Regions from separate parts of the Kribbella sp. NPDC050820 genome, predicted to be linked through region 2. Evidence: riboswitches for the same ligand, from Rfam matches in the RefSeq annotation. Region 2 holds a riboswitch; the other holds the start of a gene.
What was found. A riboswitch is a leader RNA that binds a small molecule or an ion and turns the genes downstream of it on or off. The one in region 2 is predicted to bind cobalamin.
Positions count from the first base shown of each region.

Region 1: it holds a riboswitch for cobalamin, as region 2 does, so the genes downstream of both, AB0H36_RS18015 (ribonucleoside-diphosphate reductase subunit alpha) here and cobN (cobaltochelatase subunit CobN) in region 2, are expected to answer to the same signal.

Region 1 covers NZ_JBFAHB010000018.1:5,563-14,705, forward strand. Annotated here, with positions in the region: gene AB0H36_RS17970 (hypothetical protein) at 1-88, opposite strand, end outside; gene AB0H36_RS17975 (MarR family transcriptional regulator) at 139-573, shown strand; gene AB0H36_RS17980 (class I SAM-dependent methyltransferase) at 575-1,201, opposite strand; gene AB0H36_RS17985 (alpha/beta hydrolase) at 1,198-2,217, opposite strand; gene AB0H36_RS17990 (alpha/beta hydrolase) at 2,305-3,180, opposite strand; gene AB0H36_RS17995 (TetR family transcriptional regulator) at 3,258-3,959, shown strand; gene AB0H36_RS18000 (class I SAM-dependent methyltransferase) at 3,993-4,817, opposite strand; gene AB0H36_RS18005 (Fic family protein) at 5,051-6,325, shown strand; gene AB0H36_RS18010 (DinB family protein) at 6,407-6,988, shown strand; cobalamin riboswitch at 7,064-7,220, shown strand; gene AB0H36_RS18015 (ribonucleoside-diphosphate reductase subunit alpha) at 7,353-9,143, shown strand, end outside.
Region 2 covers NZ_JBFAHB010000080.1:26,191-35,333, forward strand. Annotated here, with positions in the region: gene surE (5'/3'-nucleotidase SurE) at 1-750, opposite strand, end outside; gene cobN (cobaltochelatase subunit CobN) at 763-4,482, opposite strand; cobalamin riboswitch at 4,516-4,648, opposite strand; gene AB0H36_RS40565 (LuxR family transcriptional regulator) at 4,725-7,466, shown strand; gene AB0H36_RS40570 (nickel-binding protein) at 7,554-7,835, shown strand; gene AB0H36_RS40575 (hypothetical protein) at 7,894-8,220, shown strand; gene AB0H36_RS40580 (DUF3500 domain-containing protein) at 8,528-9,143, opposite strand, start outside.

The DNA.
Region 1 (9,143 bases), on a different contig from region 2:
ACGGGATCGACGGCAGGAACATCTGCTCCAGCGCCTCGCCGGTGAGCGATGTGCTGTTCAGCGCGCCCTTGAGCAGCAGGATGGCCATCAGGCCACCACATCCGGCGAACGCGAAGCCGGCCGCGCCGACGGCGTCCTATGGCGAGGAAGCGGGCGGAGCTGCTGGCGGCGTTGGTGCAGGAGATGCCGTGGTACATCTCGGCCGCGACGCGCTACCAGATCGCCGTCGCCGACCAGCTCGGCATGCCCGTGGCCGAGGTCCACGCGGTCGGCGCCCTGCTGGAGATCGGCCCGGCCGGAGTACGGCGACTCGCCGACCTCATGGGGATGACCACCGGCGCCGTCACCCGCCTCGTCGACCGTTTCGAACGCGCCTGCTACGTCCGCCGCGAACCCGACCCCGCCGACCGCCGCCGGGTCGTCGTCCAGGTCGTCCCTGAACGCGTCGCCGACATCGGCCGCTACTACGAACCCATCGGCGAACGCTGGCAGAACCAGGTCTCCACCTACACCGACGCCGAGCTCGCCTTCCTCCTGGACTTCCTCCGCCAAGGCCGCGCCTCGTCGGACTGACTCAGGCCGGCGTGCGCAGCACCGCCCACTGGTAGTGCATTGGGCCGCCCACGCTCCAGTTCGACCATTGCTCGATCGCTCCGTGACGCGTGAGCGCTGCCTGGACCGCACTGTCGGTGCGGATGCTGAAGAACCGGCCGGGCCCGTGGCCGCTGTCGTCCTGCCAGACCCGTTCTCCACCGACCTCATCACCCCACAGGCCGACGCCCAACGGAGCACCCGGCCGCAGCACCCGCACGATCTCCGCCAAGGCGGCGTCCAGATCCTCGTCCGCGACATGCAGCAACGTGCTCATCGTCCAGCCCGCCTCGAACACCCCATCTTCGAACGGCAACTCGAGCACCGACCCGACGTACGCCTGCAGACCAAGCGACCGGCATGCCTCGACGCTCGCCGGAGCCAGATCAACGCCGGTGTACTCGAGCCCCGCCGCCACGAACGCCTCCCCGTCGCGGCCCGGCCCACAACCGATCTCCACCACCGACCGACGCCCCTCGGCCTGCAACTGCCCGACAAAGCCTGTCCGTACGTCGATTCTGGCGTCTGGCAGCTCGCGATCTCGACGGTCCTGCACCTCGTTGGTGTAGTAGTCGATCAGATCGCTCTCACGCTGCGCCCGGTCACTCATCGAGACATTCTAGGAGCGGCGAAGAAGGCCAGGAGGTGCCGGTTGACCGGCTCCGGGCAGTCCAGCTGGGGGACGTGGCCACAGCCGTCCAGGATCACGAGTTGATCGTTCGGGAGCAGCTCCGCGAAACGGTACGCGCGCTCGACAGGCTGGATGGTGTCCTGCTTGCCCCAGAGCACCAGCGTCGGGGTCTTGGTGGCAGGGAGGGCACCTTCGGTCGGCGCCCAGTCCAGACGTCGCTCCAGCAGGTAGGTGGCGCGGATGTTGTCGTGGAAGGTCATCGGAGCCCACCACTCGTCCAGCAGTTGCTCGGTGAGGCGGCCCTTGTTGACCAGCATGCCCTCGGCGAGCCCGCGCACGGTGGACTTGCCGGTGGACAGCTTCACGGCCAACTCGCCGACTACGGGGATCTTCAGGGACTCCCACATCAGCGTGCCGCGCATGTCCAGTCCGGTGGCGTCCAGCAGGGCAAGTTTGGTGACCCGATCGGGGTGGCGCTGGGCGAAGGCCAGAGCCCAGCCGCCGCTCCAGGAGTTGCCCGCCACGGCGGCCTGCCGGACGCCGATGCTGTCCATGAACGTACTGACGGCGGAGACCATGGCATCCAGGTCGAAGGCGAAGCCGGAATCCTTCAACTGGGTGTAGCCCTGGCCGGGAAGATCGACCACGTAGACCGTGTGTTCACGGGCTAGCACGTCGACTTGGTCCTTCCAGCCGATGACAGAGGTACCGCCGGGCGACAGCAGGATCACGGGCGTGCCGGATCCGGCCTGGACGTAGTGGAAGCGGGCGATCGGCGTCTCGGCGTAGCGTGATCCGGCCTCGGCCAGGTACGGCGAGCGGAATGCGCGACCGTCCTCGGCCGGCTTCCAGCCGTACGCGCCGAAGAGCAGGATCGCCACCAGCACCGCCAGCACAGCCGCCAACCAGTGGCGCCAGCGCCGCTTCCGAGCCGGACGGGCCTGTATGGGTTGGCCGGTGGTGCCGGGTTGCGGTGTTTTGTCCAGGTTGACCATGGCGACCCCTTGGCTTGATCCGTTGCGTGTTCCTACGTCTGGACACGTCGGCTTCGGCCGAGGTGACACCGCGGCAGATGACACGGCTCACACGCGGCGGTAGAAGTCGATCTGGTCGGCGACCACGCGGTCCCGGAAGGCGGGGTCTGTGTAGAAGGTGAAGTGAGTGCCTGGGTAGGCACGCAGCTCGCCTCGCGGCGCACGGTCGGCAAGCTGCCTGGTGGTCTCCAGCGGCGTCTCACGATCCTCGGTTGCGACACAGACCAGCAGCGGGCAGGTCAGCCGTGCCGCGGCCTCGGCGGGCCGATAGCGCATCATCTGCAGTAGTCCTCTGGGCGCCACGCTGTTGCGCCACAACGTCGTTTGGCCGCCGGTCAGAATCTGGATGTGTTGCTCGGCCTCGGGCGTCGCGGTCACAGCGAGCTGTCCCGGCCGGCCCACCATGGGGATGTAGTACGGCGGCAGGCCGAGCTTGCCGCGGACCGCGTCCCAGACGATCGCGCCCAGCAGTCGCAGAGTGTCAGCTGTCGACCGTCCCTCGACCTTCTTCGGGAACCCGTTGAACGGGATCTGGGCCACCACGCCGGCGATCCGGGGATCGCTGCCGGCCACGGTGATCACGTGCGCGCCGCCCAGCGAGTTGCCCCACAGCAGCACCCTGTCGGGATCGACGCGCTCGTGCCCTCGGGCGAACGCCACAGCGGCGCGAACATCGACGAGCTGTGCGTCGATGTCGGGAAGCTGACGCGGCTCGCCGTCACTCTCGCCGAAACCCCGATAGTCGAAGACCAGCGCAGCGAACCCCGCGGCGGCGAAGCGCTCGGCATAGTCGAACAGGCGGTCCATCGTCCCGCTGAAGCCGTGGCAGAGCACCACGCAGGGCAGCGGACGGGAACCGGCGGGCAAGTAGAGGTAGCCGACGCACTGGACGCCGGCCGCGCTGAAGGACACCTTGGTCCGCATACGGATCTCCCCAGAGTCATAGACTGACTTCCGGTAAGCACTCTAGCGAAAAAACTGACCGCAGGTAAGTGAGCGCTATGACATCCGAGCGGATCCTGGAAGCGGCCCGAATCCTGTTCGCCGCCCGCGGCTACCGTGCCTCCTCCATGCAGGCCATCGCGGACGAAGTGGGCATCACCAAGGCCGCCCTCTACTACCACTTCGACTCCAAGGAGGAGATCCTCCGCCAGCTCACGGTGCCGTTGCTGGACGAACTGGAGGCGGTGCTGGCTCAGGCCGAGTCCGGCGCCGATGCCGATGAGGTCCGTTGGCGGGCAATCGAGGGGTACGTCGACGTACACCTGCGTCACCGTCACACGCTCACGATGCTGGTCAAGGACATGACCCTGCTCGTCCAAGCGCCGATCGCCGACCGTTTCCGCACCTCGATCGCGTTGGCCAACGACTTGGTGGCCGGCCCGAGCAGCGGGCTCGAGCAGCGGGTGCGTGCCTGCCAGGTGGTCGCCGGACTGGCCGATCCGGTCGTGCTGTTCCGCGACGCACCGGCCGATCGATTGCGCAAGCTGATCCTGGACGGCGCACGGGCGTTGCTGGGCGAAGCGCCCGTACCCCAGGAGCGCGGGCGCGCCCGGGGACGCAACGGCGGGCGACGCCCGCTGCTCACCGAGGAACAGCTGGCAGAGGCTCGGTCCCTGTACGCCGATGGGCAGAGCGCCGAGGAGATCGGAACGCGTCTCGGCGTCTCCAGAGCGACCGTCTATCGCCATCTCAAAATCTAAAGATTCTGAGATTTGATTATGAGACGAACGGCTTCAGGCCCTGACCGCCTTGAGTGCGAAGAGCAGGGGGACGCGGGGCGCGTCGTCGGGTAGGCGCCACCAGCCCTCTGGGGTTTGTTGCATGGACGGCCAGCGCGGCCATTGGAGGACTTCGGACTCGCGGAGGCTGGTGATGGTGAAGCCGGTGGCGGCGAGGGTGGTGACGAGTTCGCCGAGGCCGTGCCGCCACTCATAGCTGCGTTGACGGCCGGGGACTTCGTCGCCGGTGTAGGTCACCGTCGATTCGTGCGCGATCGGGCCGCGGCCTTCGAGGTAGTCGGTACGGATCGTCAGCTCTTCGGACTCGCCGGGCAGCGACACCGGCCGAAGCGCGTTCAGGAGCGGGTGGAACTCGACGATGTAGAGCGCACCGCCGGGCTTGAGCAAGTCGCGAACGACCTTCGCCCACGCCTGCAGCTCCGGCAGGTAGCAGAGCGCGCCCTTGCCGGTGTAGACGACATCGAACTGACGACCCCGCACTGCCTCGACGGCGTCGTACACGTTGGCGTGCACATACTCGACTGCCTGCCCCGACTCGCTTGCGATCCGGCGCGCTTCCTCAAGCGACTTCGCCGACAGGTCCAGCCCGACCGTCCGGGCCCCACGACGCGCGAACGCGATCGTCTCGGTCCCCAGGTGACACTGCAGGTGCAGTACGTCGCGCCCGCCGAGTCGACCCAGGTCCTCCCACTCGTAATCGGCGAACCAGTACTCCGCCGGCTGACTGTAGAACTGGCTGGCCGCGTGCAACGGCGCTCGTGCGTCCCAGTCGGCCTCGTTGGCCGCCACCATCTGCCGAGTCTCCGCGTCCAGGCTCACTGACCCCTCCGTTCGCTGACGTTCAGCCACGGCCCAGTCTGCCCAAGCCCAGGTCCACATCTCCGCGCTCATGCTCATCGGCGGTTCTCACTCACAGTCATGCCACCGATGCCAAGGAAGCTCAGGGCCTGATCGCAACGCTGAGTAATCATGATTCGATCGCACTCCCCTTCACCTCCGCACCATCTTGTTCAAGGTTATGAAGTAAGCTTGAACACGGAAGGGACATGGTCATGGCGCGAGTGGAGTTGCATCGGTGGCCTGGGCACCCGGACGGGTTCACCCGGGCGGAGCGGTTGGGCGGGTCGTACGAGCTGTACTTCCCGGATCCCTTGGTCGGGCGGACGTTCGACCTGAGTGACGACGTGCTCGCCGCCCTGGAGGACGCGGCCGGCGATCTCGCCCGGCTGGACGCGACGGCCGCCGTCCTGACGAACAGTGAGGCGCTGGCACGACTGCTGCTGCGGGCCGAGGCGGTCGGGTCCTCGCAGATCGAGGGACTGGTCGTCGGCGCGCGCCGCCTGCTGAAGGCCGAGGTCCTGGGGGAGCGACAGCGTGACGTGACCGCCGAGGAGGTGCTCGGCGCGGTCGACGCCATGACCTGGGTGACCGAGTCCGTGCAGGCCGGCGACAAACTCGAGGTCGCGCACCTGCTGGAAGCCCACCGCCGGCTGATGGCGCACTCGCCGACGCCAGAGCTCGGCGGCGAGGTCAGGTACCTGCAGAACTGGATCGGCGGCCGCTCCCCCGCCGAGGCGTACTACGTCCCGCCGCCGGCCCAGCTGATCCCGGAGCTCCTCGCCGACCTGATGACCTTCGTCCGCGAGTCCCGCCTGCCGGTGCTGGCGAAGACCGCGATCGCGCACGCACAGTTCGAGACCGTCCATCCCTTTGCCGATGGCAACGGACGGACCGGCCGCGCGCTGATCCACCTGATCCTGCGTGCGGAGGGCTTGGTCGAGCGAACGGTCCCGCCGGTGTCGCTGTCGCTCGCGACCCACGCCACGCAGTACATCGAGGCGCTCACCGCCTTCCGGCACGTTGGCAAGCCGACCACTCCACGGGCCCGCACGGCAGCCAACCAGTGGCTGCAGATGTTCGCCGCCGCGTGCAGCCACGCCACCGCGGAGGCCGCCCGCTTCGAGAGGACGGCGGCCGACCTCAAGGCCGCCTGGCGAGACCGGGCCGCACCGGTGCGGGCCGGCTCGGCCGTGGAGCTGCTGATCGAGACGCTGCCCGCGGCGCCGGTGCTCACCTTGGCGGGCGCGGCCCGACTGATCGACCGCTCGCAACAGGCCGCGAACCAGGCGCTCGCGAGGTTGGTCGAGGCCCGCATCCTGCGGGAGGTCACCGACGGTCGCCGGAACCGCGTCTACGAAGCACCCGAGCTGATCGATGCCTTCACCTTGCTGGAACGGCGTTTCGCCAGCCCGGCCGCCGATACCAGGATCGAACCGCCTAGCAGGCCAGTGCCGTCGAGGCCAGAACCGACACGCAGTGCTCATTGACTTTCTCCTCCCGTTCAGGCAACAATTCGAACACATGTTCGATCCTGCTGCAAAATCTGATCGGGAGCGTGAGGAACCGTGATGCCGGAGCCGTTCGACTGGGACATCCTGTACCGCCCCTCGGCGATGGCGATGGTCCGCGGCCAGCTCGGCTTCAGCTGGATGGTGTTGTCCACCCGGCTCGCGGAGCTGACCGACGAGCAGTACTTCTGGCAGCCGAGCGGCGAGGCGCTGACCGTCGTCCGGCGCCACTACGCCGGCCGGTTCCGATCACTCGGCTCCGGCGAGTGGGTCGCGCAGTGGCCGGACGAGCCCGACCATCGCGGCCCGCGCACGATCGCCTGGCTGATCGCCCACCTGACCGAGATGTTCTTCGAGCGCTGGGAGTGGACCTTCGGCGAGCGAAGGCAAGGGCGCGCCGACATCACGTTGCACGGCAACGCCCGCGACGCCGTCGCCTGGCTGACGCACTGGGTCGAGGCCTGGCGTGAATCGGTCGCCGCGCTGGACGAGGAGCAGGTGATGACGGTCGGCCTCAGCCAGGCGACCGAGCTCGACGCCGCCGAGCCGTTCGGTCACGTCGTACTGCGCCTCAACCGGGAGCTGATCCACCACGGCTCGGAGATCATGACGCTGCAGGACCTCTACGCGGCGGCGGCCTGAGACGCGGGGCGGCGGGGACCACAAGATGTGCGACACGCGGCGTGGCGCTGCCACAAAATGTCGGAGCCGAGCCCTAGCATCACTACTGCTGGTGGTTCGGAGTCACCAACACCACAAGATGTGGGTGACGCCGAGGCAACAGGGGAATCCGGTGCGACTCCGGAGCTGCCCCGCAACGGTGAGCGGAATCCGTCCGCGAGTCCGAGTACCTGCCACCGGCGCGTGCACCGCCGGTGCGCGCGGTCCGAGACCTCGAGGGCGGGTCGCAGGGCGTGACAGGCGCAGTTCCGGCCGGTGCTGCCTGTCCCGTCATGCTCCCCGCCCGCGAGTCCAGGCCCTCCGAACTCGCGTGGAAAGAGCATCTGTGACCGTCACTTCCTCATCGCGATCGACGGCCGGCCGGCCGTCGATCGAGCTGACCGTCGTCCGCCGCGACGGCAGCAGTACGGCGTTCGACCAGTCCAAGATCGCCGTTGCCATGTCCAAGGCGTTCCTCGCCGTCGAGGGCCCGGACGCAGGCGCGACGCACCGGGTCCGCGACCTGGTGACCGACCTGACCGGCCGGGTCGTCGACGCGCTCACCAGCCGCGGTGACGCCCGTCGTACCGTCCAGGTCGAGGACATCCAGGACCAGGTCGAGCTGGCGCTGATGCGCGCCGGCGAGCACCAGGTCGCCCGCGCCTACGTCCTCTACCGGGAGGAGCGCACCCGCGCCCGCACGCCCGCCGACCTGGCCGGCGTGACCGAGAAGCCGGTCATCACCGTGCGCGCGGCCGACGGCAGCGCGGCGCCGCTCGACCTCGACCGGCTGCGGGTGATCGTCGGCGAGGCTGCCGACGGCCTCGACGCGGTCGACCCGCAGCTGATCTTCGACGCGACGCTCGGCTCCTGCTACGACGGCATCGCCCAGCACGAGGTCGAGCTCGCGCTGGTGATGGCGGCGCGGTCGTACGTCGAGACCGAGCCGCAGTACAGCTTCGCCGCCTCCCGCCTGCTGCTCGACCAGATCCGCCGCGAGACACTCGGCCGCGTGCACGGCGAGCCGCGGCAGGCGAGCCAGGCCGACATGACTACGGCGTACCCGGCGTACTTCCCGGAGTACATCCGGACCGGCATCGAGGCGGGCCAGCTCGACCCGGAGCTCGCGAGCTTCGACCTGACCGCGCTCGCGGCCGCGATCAAGCCCGAGCGCGACCTCGACTTCGCGTTCCTCGGCCTGCAGACCCTCTACGACCGCTATCTGCTGCACATCGACAAAGTGCGGTACGAGCTGCCGCAAGCCTTCTTCCTGCGGGTCGCGATGGGGATGGCGCTGCGCGAGGACGACCGCGAGGCGCGGGCCATCCAGTTCTACGAGCTGCTCAGCTCGTTCCGGTTCATGTCCTCCACGCCGACGCTGTTCAACTCCGGCACGACCCGGCCGCAGCTGTCGTCCTGCTTCCTCACCACGGTCGAGGACGACCTGGGCGGCATCTTCACCAAGATCCGCAACAACGCCCTGCTCGCCAAGTACTCCGGCGGTCTCGGCAACGACTGGACCCCGGTCCGCGGCATCGGCGCCAAGATCCGCGGGACCAACGGCGAGTCGCAGGGCGTCGTACCGTTCCTGAAGATCGCCAACGACACGGCGGTCGCGGTCAATCAGTGTTTTGCTCCGGAGACTCTCGTCTATGCCGCATGCGGCGCAACACCGATCAGCGAGATCACGACGGGCGATCTGGTGCTCGGTGCGAGCGGTAAGTATCGCGAGGTAACGAAGACATTCACGTACGACCAAAACGACCCGATGGTGGAGATCGACGTGAAGCATTCGATCGAACCGCTCACGGTTACGGCAGGTCATCCTCTCTACGCGATTCAAGGCGTGCCGATGGAGCAGAGTAACGAGCGAACGCTCGAGTGGCTCGCGAAGGGAAAGGCACAAGCAGCCTGGGTCGAGGCCGGCATGCTCAGCAGCGGTGACTACGTCGGGCAGGTCGTCCCAAAGGAGGTCATTCCGGTTCACGGTCTGACCGAAGACGATGCACGCCTGTACGGCATCCTCCTCGGTGACGGCCACCTGTCGAAAAACGGCAGTCAGTGGGGAGTGTCCGGCAATCCACAGCGCGACACGCACCTGTCGTTCGTACGCGATTACCTCAGCGCTCGCGAAATC
Region 2 (9,143 bases):
CGCCAAGGCGGTGGCTGCCGCGTCGTCCTTGACCTCGCGGATGCCGATGATCGGGGTCACCGCGACGTACCCGGCGGCGAGCAGGGCCTCGTCCGAGCCGGCGACCGGGTTCGCCGCGGGTGGTGAGAGGTGGATCATCGGTTCCCCGGTCGGCGCGGTCGCACCGGTGATCCGGGATCGCTTGATCGGCGCCAGCGACGCGTGCTGTACGCCGGCCAACTGGTCGAGCGGGCGGTCCGGCACGTTGATGGTCAGCACCGTCCCGGCCGGCTCCGGCGCGATCCAGGTCAGTGCCTCGGCAGCCACCGCAGCTGCCGTGCCCCAGTGCCCGGGGTCCTCGGAGTCGATGCTGACGGCAACCGCCGACAGTCCCTGGCCCGCTGCGGTCAGGGCCGCGGCCACGGTCCCGGAGTGGAAGATCGGTACGCCGATGTTGTGGCCGCGGTTGATCCCCGACACGACCAGGTCCGGCGCAATGCCGAACGCCCCGACGGTCGCCAGCGTCACGGCGAGCGCCGGCGTCCCGTCGATGCCGTGGTACGTGATGCCGCTTTCGGATTCCGAGGCGGTCCGGATCGGCCGGTCGACCATCCCGGCGCGGGCCGAGCCGACGCCGCTCTGGTCGTCCAGCGGCGCCACGACCAGTACGTCGTACCCGAGCTCGGCGATCGCGGGAGCGAGTGCCCGGATGCCTGGCGCCTGGTAGCCGTCGTCGTTGGTGATCAGGACTCTCAGGTTCTCAGGCGCCATACCTCTACCCAATCAGCCGCGGTCCTCGATGTCACCCTCCGTCTCAAGGACTGCGCTGCGTAGCGTCTCGAGTGCTTCGGCGCTCGGTTCCGACCACAGACCGCGCTGCGCTGCCTCCAGCAAACGCTCCGCGATACCGTGCCGCGCCCACGGGTTCGACTTGCGGAAGAACTCCGCCATCTCCGGGTTGGCTACGTACTCCGAGGTCAGCGTCTCGTACATCCAGTCGTCGACGACCCCGGCGGTCGCGTCGTACCCGAAGAGGTAGTCGACCGTCGCGGCCATCTCGAAGGCGCCCTTGTACCCGTGCCGCTGCATCGCTGCCATCCAGCGCGGGTTCACCACGCGGGCCCGGAAGACCCGCTTGGTTTCCTCCTCGAGCGTCCGCGTCTTGACCTGCGCCGGTACGGCGGAGTCGCCGACGTACGCCTTCGGGTTCGAGCCGGTGAGGTGGCGGACCATCGCGATCATGCCGCCGTGGTACTGGAAGTAGTCGTCGGAGTCCATGATGTCGTGCTCGCGGGTGTCCGCGTTCTTCGCCGCGACCTGGATCCGGGCGTAGGCGCGCTCCATCGACCCGCGGGCCTCGGCGCCGTCGAGGTCCTTGCCGTAGGCGTACCCGCCCCAGACCGCGTACACCTCGGCGAGTTCGGCGTCGGTCCGCCAGTTCCGCGCGTCCACGAGCGGCAGCAGGCCGGCGCCGTACGAGCCGGGCTTGGAGCCGAATACCCGGGCGGTGGCGGACCGCAGATCATTGCCCTCGGCAACATCGACGTCCACGTGCGCGCGCAGGTAGTTGTCCGACGCCGGCTCGTCCAGCGCGGCGACCGCGCGGACCGCCTCGTCCAGCAGCGCGACGACGTGCGGGAAGGCGTCCCGGAAGAACCCGGAGATCCGGACCGTGACGTCGACCCGCGGGCGGCCGAGCTCGTCGAGCGGGACCACCTCGAAGCCGGTGACCCGGCGGGACGCCTCGTCCCAGACCGGGCGGCATCCGAGCAGCCACAACACCTCGGCGAGGTCGTCGCCCTGGGTGCGCATGGCCGACGTACCCCACACCGTCAGACCGACCGACCGCGGCCACTCCCCTGTCTCGGCCTTGTGCCGGTTGAGGAGCGAGTCGGCGAGCGCGACGCCCACGTCCCAGGCATTGCGGCTCGGGATCGCCTTCGGGTCGACCGCGTAGAAGTTGCGGCCCGTCGGCAGCACGTTGACCAGCCCGCGGGTCGGCGACCCCGACGGACCTGCCTCGACGAAGCGGCCGTCCAGCGCCCGGAGGACGTTGACCAGCTCATCACCGGTCCGGGCGAGCCGCGGAACCACTTCAGTCGCGGCGAAGCTCAGCGAGGCCTCGACCCCGGCGGACGAGCGCCCGATGACCTCGGCGACGACCACCGGGACCTTCGCGGCGTCCCAGCTCAGCGTCTCCATCCCGACGACGAGCTTCCGGGCGACAGCCTCGAGCAGGTCGACGCCGTCCGCGCCGGTCACCGCGGGCAGATCGGCCAGCGTCGCCAGGTCTGCGAGATCGACGCTCTTCCCCGGGTCCGCAAGCAGGTCGGCCTCGGACACGCCGAAGCTGTCGCCGAGCGCCGTACGCAGACCCGGGATCGAGTACGACCCACCCCACAGCTGCCGGGCCCGCAGTACGGCGAGCACCAGGTTGATCCGCGCTTCGCCGACCGGCGCGCCGCCGAGCACGTGCAGCCCGTCACGGATCTGCACGTCCTTGATCTCGCACAGGTAGCCGTCCAGGTGCAGCACGAACTCGTCGAAGTCGTCGTCCTCGGGCTTCTCCGAGGTGTGCAGGTCGTGGTGCAACTGCGCCGCCTGGATCAGCGTCCAGATCTGGGCCCGCAGGGTCGGCACCTTCTCCGGGTCCAGCGCCTGCACGGTCGCGTACTCGTCGAGCAGGTACTCGAGCTTCGCCATGTCGCCGTACGTCTCGGCCCGGGCCATCGGCGGCACCAGGTGGTCGACGACGGTGGCGTGCGCCCGCCGCTTCGCCTGCGTCCCCTCGCCGGGGTCGTTGACGATGAACGGGTAGACCATCGGCAGGTTCCCGAGTACGGCGTCCGGCGCGCAGTCGGCCGCCATCCCGATGCCCTTGCCCGGCAGCCACTCCAGCGTCCCGTGCTTGCCCAGGTGTACGACGGCATGCGCACCGAAGCCGCCCTCGTCCGTCGAGGCCTCCAGCCAGCGGTACGCCGCCAGGTAGTGGTGCGACGGGGCCATGTCCGGGTCGTGGTAGATCGCCACCGGGTTCTCGCCGAACCCACGCGGCGGCTGGATCATCAGGACGACGTTCCCGAACCGCAAGGCCGCCAGCGCAATCTCACCGGCCGTGTTGACGTACAACTCCCCCGGCGGCGCTCCCCACGCCTCGGTCATTGCCTCCCGCAACGACTCCGGGGCGCGGCCGAACCACTGCTCGTACGTCGCCGGCGGGATCGTCGCGACCGCGTTCGCCAACTGCTCGTCGGTCAGCCAGTCGACATCGTGACCACCGGCCGCGATCAGCCGGTGGATAAGCCCGTCACCCTCCAGCTCGTTCACGTCGAGATCACCGAGGTCGTACCCGGCCTCCTGGAGCCGGCCGAGCAGCACGACCGCGGACGCCGGAGTGTCCAGACCGACCGCGTTCCCGATCCGCGCATGCTTCGTCGGGTACGACGACAGCACCAGAGCGAGCCGCTTCTCGGCGACCGGGACGTGCCGCAGCCGGGCATGTGCTACCGCGATCCCGGCGAGCCGGTCGCAGCGCTCCGGGTCGGGCGCGTAACGAGCCAGGCCGTCCTCGTCGTACGACTTGAACGAGAACGGGATCGTGATCAGCCGCCCGTCGAACTCCGGGATCGCCACCTGGGTCGCCGCGTCGAGCGGACTGACCGCGGCGTCGCTGGCCTCCCACTGCTCGCGCGTCGAGGTCAGCGCGAGACCCTGGATCAGCGGGATGTCGAGCGACGCGAGCGCACCCGCGTCCCACGCATCGTCCGCACCGCCCGCACTCGCGTCCGCCGCGACGGATCCACCGGCGGCGAGCAGAGTCGTGACCAGTACGTCGCACTTCCGCAGCAGCTCGAAGAGGCCGGCGTTGTCGGGGCTGGTCGGATCCAGTCCGCGGAGGGTGCCGCAGTACACCGGCAACGGTTGTGCGCCTGCGTTCGTCACCGCGGCGGCCAGTGCGTCCACGAACGCGGTGTTTCCGGAGATCTCGTGCGCGCGGTAGTAGACGATGCCGACGACCGGGCGCTCGTCCTCGACGAAGGTGCCACGGACGCCGTACGCCGGAAGTGCCTGCGGCGGATCGAACTCGTCGCCGGTCAGCAGGATCGTGTCGCGGAGGAACCCGGCCAGGTTGCGGAGGTTCCCGGCGCCGCCCTCGCGCAGGTAGGCGAGCGCTTCGGTGACCGCACCGGCGGGGACCGTCGACAGCGACATGAGCTCGGCGTCGGGCGCCGCCTCGCCGCTGACCACCACGGCCGGCTTGCCGGACGCGACCACCGCGTCGAGCCCCTCCTCCCAGGCTCGGCGACCGCCGAGCAGGCGGACCACCACGACTTCGGCGGAGTCCAGCAGCGGGGTCAGCTCGGCGAGGTCCAGCCGGGCGGGATTCGCGACCTTCCAGCCTGCATCCGCCTCGGAGGCGGCCAGCAGGTCGGTGTCGGCGGTGGAGAGCAGCAGCAGGTTCGCGGGACGGTGTCTGACGATGAACTCGCTTCGCTCGTTCATGGGCCACGATCCTTCCTCGGGGTGTCCACGCCCCGTCCGGAGGTTCGACGGCGGCAGTTCCTGACTCCCACACAAGGTGGTCACAGTGGCGGGACCGTCCCGGACTCACACCGGGTTCCTGCTGATGCCGTCGATTGACAGAGCGACTCTAGCCGAACCCTCGCCGTGGTTCTCGCGAGCAGCTGCGCAGAGTGCTGCGCCTGGGTGCGCCGGCGGTGTCAGGGGTACGGTGAAGTGTGCTGGTGGGGCGCGACGCGGATCGGGCTCGGGTCGGTCGCCTGCTCGCGGGGGCTCAGGCCGGGTTCGGGGGTGGGTTGCTGGTGCTGGGCGAGCCCGGTATCGGAAAGACCTCGCTGCTCGACGACACCGCCGCGGGTGCGGCCGACTTCCGAATCCTGCGAGCTACCGGGATCGAGACCGAGACGGAACTGCCCTACTCGGGGCTGTTCGAGCTGCTTCGGCCGGCGGCAGACAGCATCGCGGCACTGCCCGTCCGCCAAGCCAACGCGCTGCATGCCGCCTTCGCCGAGACCGCGGCGCAGGAGGTCGACGGATTCGCCGTCGCGGCGGCCACGCTGACGCTGCTGTCCGACGCGTCCGCGGCTCTGCCGATGCTGTGCCTCGTCGACGACTTTCAATGGCTGGACGCCGCCTCGGGGTCCGCGCTCGCCTTCGCAGTACGGCGAATCGAGTCCGAGCGGATCGCCATGGTCTTCGCAGCGCGCGACCCACGGCCCGACACGGACCTGCCGCGCGGGATACCGGTGCTCCGGCTTCAAGGTCTCGGCGACGACGCGGCCGGTGAGGTGCTCAGAGCCGCGGCACGACACGAGCTGCCCGAGTCCGTCCGATCGATGCTGTTGCGAGCGGCCACCGGAAACCCCCTGGCGTTGCGTGAGCTGGTCGCTGCGCTTGAACCCACCGAGCTGAGCGGACAGGTGCCACTGCCCGAACCGCTGCCAGTGGGCAGCGAGATCGCCGATGTCTATCGCAGGGAGCTCGAGGCGCTACCCGCGCCGTCCCGGGCCGCCCTGTTGGTGCTGGCGGTGAGTGAGGACACGGGAGCGGAACAACTACTGCCGGCGGTCAGAGCTCTCACCGGCGATCCCGCGGCGCTCGATCACGCTGAGCGAGCCGGTCTGGTGCGCTGGACCTCGTCGGGACTGGTGTTCCGGCATCCGGTGCTCCGCTCGGTGGTCCATCAGACCGCGACGATCGCTGAGCGGCAGGCCGCACATCGATCCGTTGCAGAGACACTTCCGGCCGGGCGGGCGGAACTGCGCGCCTGGCACGCTGCGCTGTCGGCCGTGGCCCCGGACGAGGCGATCGCGGCCGATCTGGCACGGACAGCGGACCTCGCCCGGAACCGCGGCGGGCGCTGGGCGGAGTGCCGTGCCTACGAGCTCGCCGCGCGGCTCAGTCCCGATCCTGAGCGACGAGCCGAGCGGACCTACTCCGCCGCGGTGGCCGCCTTTCTCTCCGGGCATCACTCGGTCGCGCAACAACACCTGGAGGCTGTGCTCGCGGCGAGCGGGAATCCGTTGCTCCGGGCGGACGCAGAGCACGAGCGCGCCCGGGTTGCGCTGTGGCGCGGCCACGCCGACCCACCCCAGCGCCTCCAGGCGGCCGCCGACCGGGTCGCGCCGTACGACGCCGAACGGGCGGCCAAGCTCCTCGCGTACGCCGTCGTCGACCTCGGTGCGCAGTGCCGGGCAGCCGATGCGTTGCCGTATGCGTTGAAGGCGTGGGACCTGATCGGCTGCCGGGACCATCCACTGGTGGTGACGTTCAAGGTCGCCTACACCCTCGTCATGGCCGGCAAGACCGACGACGGAGCGCGACTGACCGAACAGGCAGCCCGCGTGGCCGAGCAAGGAGATGACGTCAGCGCGCTGGCGATGCTCGGGCCGGTGCTCAGCTGGCTGGACCGGTCGGCGGATGCCGAGCGCGTGCTCACCCGTGCGATCGAGCTGTGCCGCGCGAGCGGCGACCTCTGGATGCTCACGAACGCCCTGACCAATGCCGCGGAAGTGGCGCGTCGCGGTGCTCGCCTCGATCACGCCCTGGTCCGGGCCGACGAGGCACGTGCCCTTGCCGAGTCACTCGACGAGCCGGTCCAACTGGCGACGGCACTGGCTGGACTCGCCCGGGTGGAGGCCGACCTCGGTCGAAGCATCGAGTGCAAGGCGCACGCCGTACAGGTCGATCGAATCACCCGTCCGGCCGAAGAGCTACGAGTGACGTGCGCCGCGGCATTGGGCACCTTGGGGTTGGCGTCCAGAAGGCACCAGGCTGCCGTCGACGAGCTGGCACCCGCCGCGGAACTCCTGGCCGCCGGCGGTGTGAGCGAGCCGCGAACCTTCGGCATCGAGGGCGATCTCGCGGAGGCTTACGTGCGGTGTGGTCAGGTCGACCTGGCGGTGGAGCTCATCGAAAGGCTCAAGGCCTACGCCAGGCCGCGAGGCGCCGCGAGTGTCCTCGCCGCCGTCGCTCGGTGTCGCGGACTGTTCGCCCCGGACGAAGAGTACGAGACCTGGTTCATCGAGTCCCTCGAGCTCGCCCGCGATGTCGGCGCTCCACTCGCGGAGGCGCGCACGAGGTTGTGCTTCGGCGAGCGTCTCCGCCGTCAAGGCCGACGCTCGGCCGCACGAGACCAATTGCGATCGGCGCTGGCGATCTGCGAGGAGTACGGCGCCGCGCTGTGGGCCGACCAGGCGCGCAGCGAGCTGCGGGTCTCCGGCGAGACCCTTCAGCCGCACGGCGACGACCCCCGGCGCCAGCTGACGGCGCAGGAGTTGCAGATCGCCCTGCTCGTCGCCGAGGGGGCACGCAATCGCGACATCGCCACGAGCTTGTTCCTGAGTCCCAAGACCGTTGAGGCGCACCTGACTCGCGTCTATCGCAAGCTCGGTGTCACGTCCCGCACGCAGCTCGCCGCGCAGTTGGCCCACGCAGTTGCGGCTCCGGTGCAGGGAGAAGCGTAGGGGTTTCCCCGACGCGAGTCCGGTCGCCGCATTCGTAGCGTCGTCGGTGTCGCCGGCCATCGGGGCCGGCCAGCACAGGGAGTCCCCATGATCACCTACATCGTCGAGCGACAACTGCCGGGCGTTGCGGCCGGCGACGTCACGGCCGCCGCTGTCAGGGCTCGTGACGCCGCCGATCAGCTCACCCGAGAAGGTACGCCGGTCCGCTACATCAGCTCGGTCTACGTGCCTTCCGACGGCTCGTGTCACTGCTTGTTCGAGGCATCGTCCGAGACCGCCGTACGGCAGGTCAACGAGATCGCCGCCATCCCGCTCGAGCGCATCGCGCCGGCCACCCAACTGACGGCGTCGGCACTCCCCGCCAACTGAGCACCTGCCGACCGCCATTCCACCGACACCGACACCGACACCGACAAGGAAGACCACCATGCACGTCCTCACCCGCACAGTCCTCACCGTCGCGGCCGCGCTGAGCTTCGGCATCGCAGCCCCGGCCATCGCGTCGGCCGACACGCCCGCGAACGACTTCGCCACCAACTACTCCGGTTGCCTCGGCCCGCTGCGCAGCGCCATCGCCAGTGGTGCCCTGGATGGGGCGACCCTGCCCGACGGCACCGTCCTACCCGGCGGCTTCGGCGGATCCTTCAACCCAGGCGGCCACCTCGGCACCGTCGCGGAGGCCGAGTTCCTGATGAGCCACGGCTTCACCGAGCAGCAACTCGCAGCCTTCTGCGCCTCACTCGTCACGCACTGACGAGCACAACGACTCGGCGCGGCCGCCCCGGGTCCTACGACTCAAGTCGGGGCCCGAGACACCATCTGGTGGGCTGGGACATGGTATTTCATGTCCCAGCCCACCGGTTCCTGTCTCAGCTCCTCTGGCTGTGGTCGCGGTCGGCCTCGCGCCATCGACCGCCCGCGGCGCCTCGGAGCGTTTTGTCCAGACCACCGCCGGCACCGTCCAGGGAGTTGCCAAGAGCAACTACCGCGTCTTCGACGGCATCCCGTACGCCGCTCCGCCGGTAGGTCACGCAGGTCGTCGACGACATGTCCACCAACCATCAGTGCGCGCTCTGGGAGTAGTGGGCAGCGAGCAGGTCGGTGCCCCAGTCGTTGCGGAGGTCGCGCCAGACGGAGTGGATGTGGTTGGCGTTGTCCTGGGTGTTGTCGTACTCGGCGAGGAAGGTAGGGCCGACGATCGAGTAGTAGTGGCGGTGGCCGACGCCTGGCTCGGTCTCGCCGGCCCAGGCGAAGGTCAGGCGCTCGATGCCGTGGTCGGTGATGTCCTGCCAGGTCTGCAACCCGATCGGCCCGGCGGCGCGGCCGACGTACTGGCCGACCAGGAGGCTGAACACCTGGCGTTGCTCGCCGGTCATGTCGCCGTACGCCAGGCCCCGGTGCAGCAGGGATGCGTCGGCGACCGGGTCGTGCCGGGTGAGGATGTCGTCGGGCGCCTCGTCCGAGACGACGGCGACCGCGCGCTGGCCGGGCTCGAGGGCGTGCAGGAGCTGGAAGCCCAGGTCCTGCTCGGCGGCCAGGAACCGCCGGCCCGCCTGCGGTCCCGACCGCACCTCGGCCGGGTTCGACCCGATGAACTGCGGGGTGAACGCGATCGCGCCGTCGACGAGGGTCACGTGCAGGGCCAGGTGGTGACCGTTCAGCCGCCAGGCCCACGGC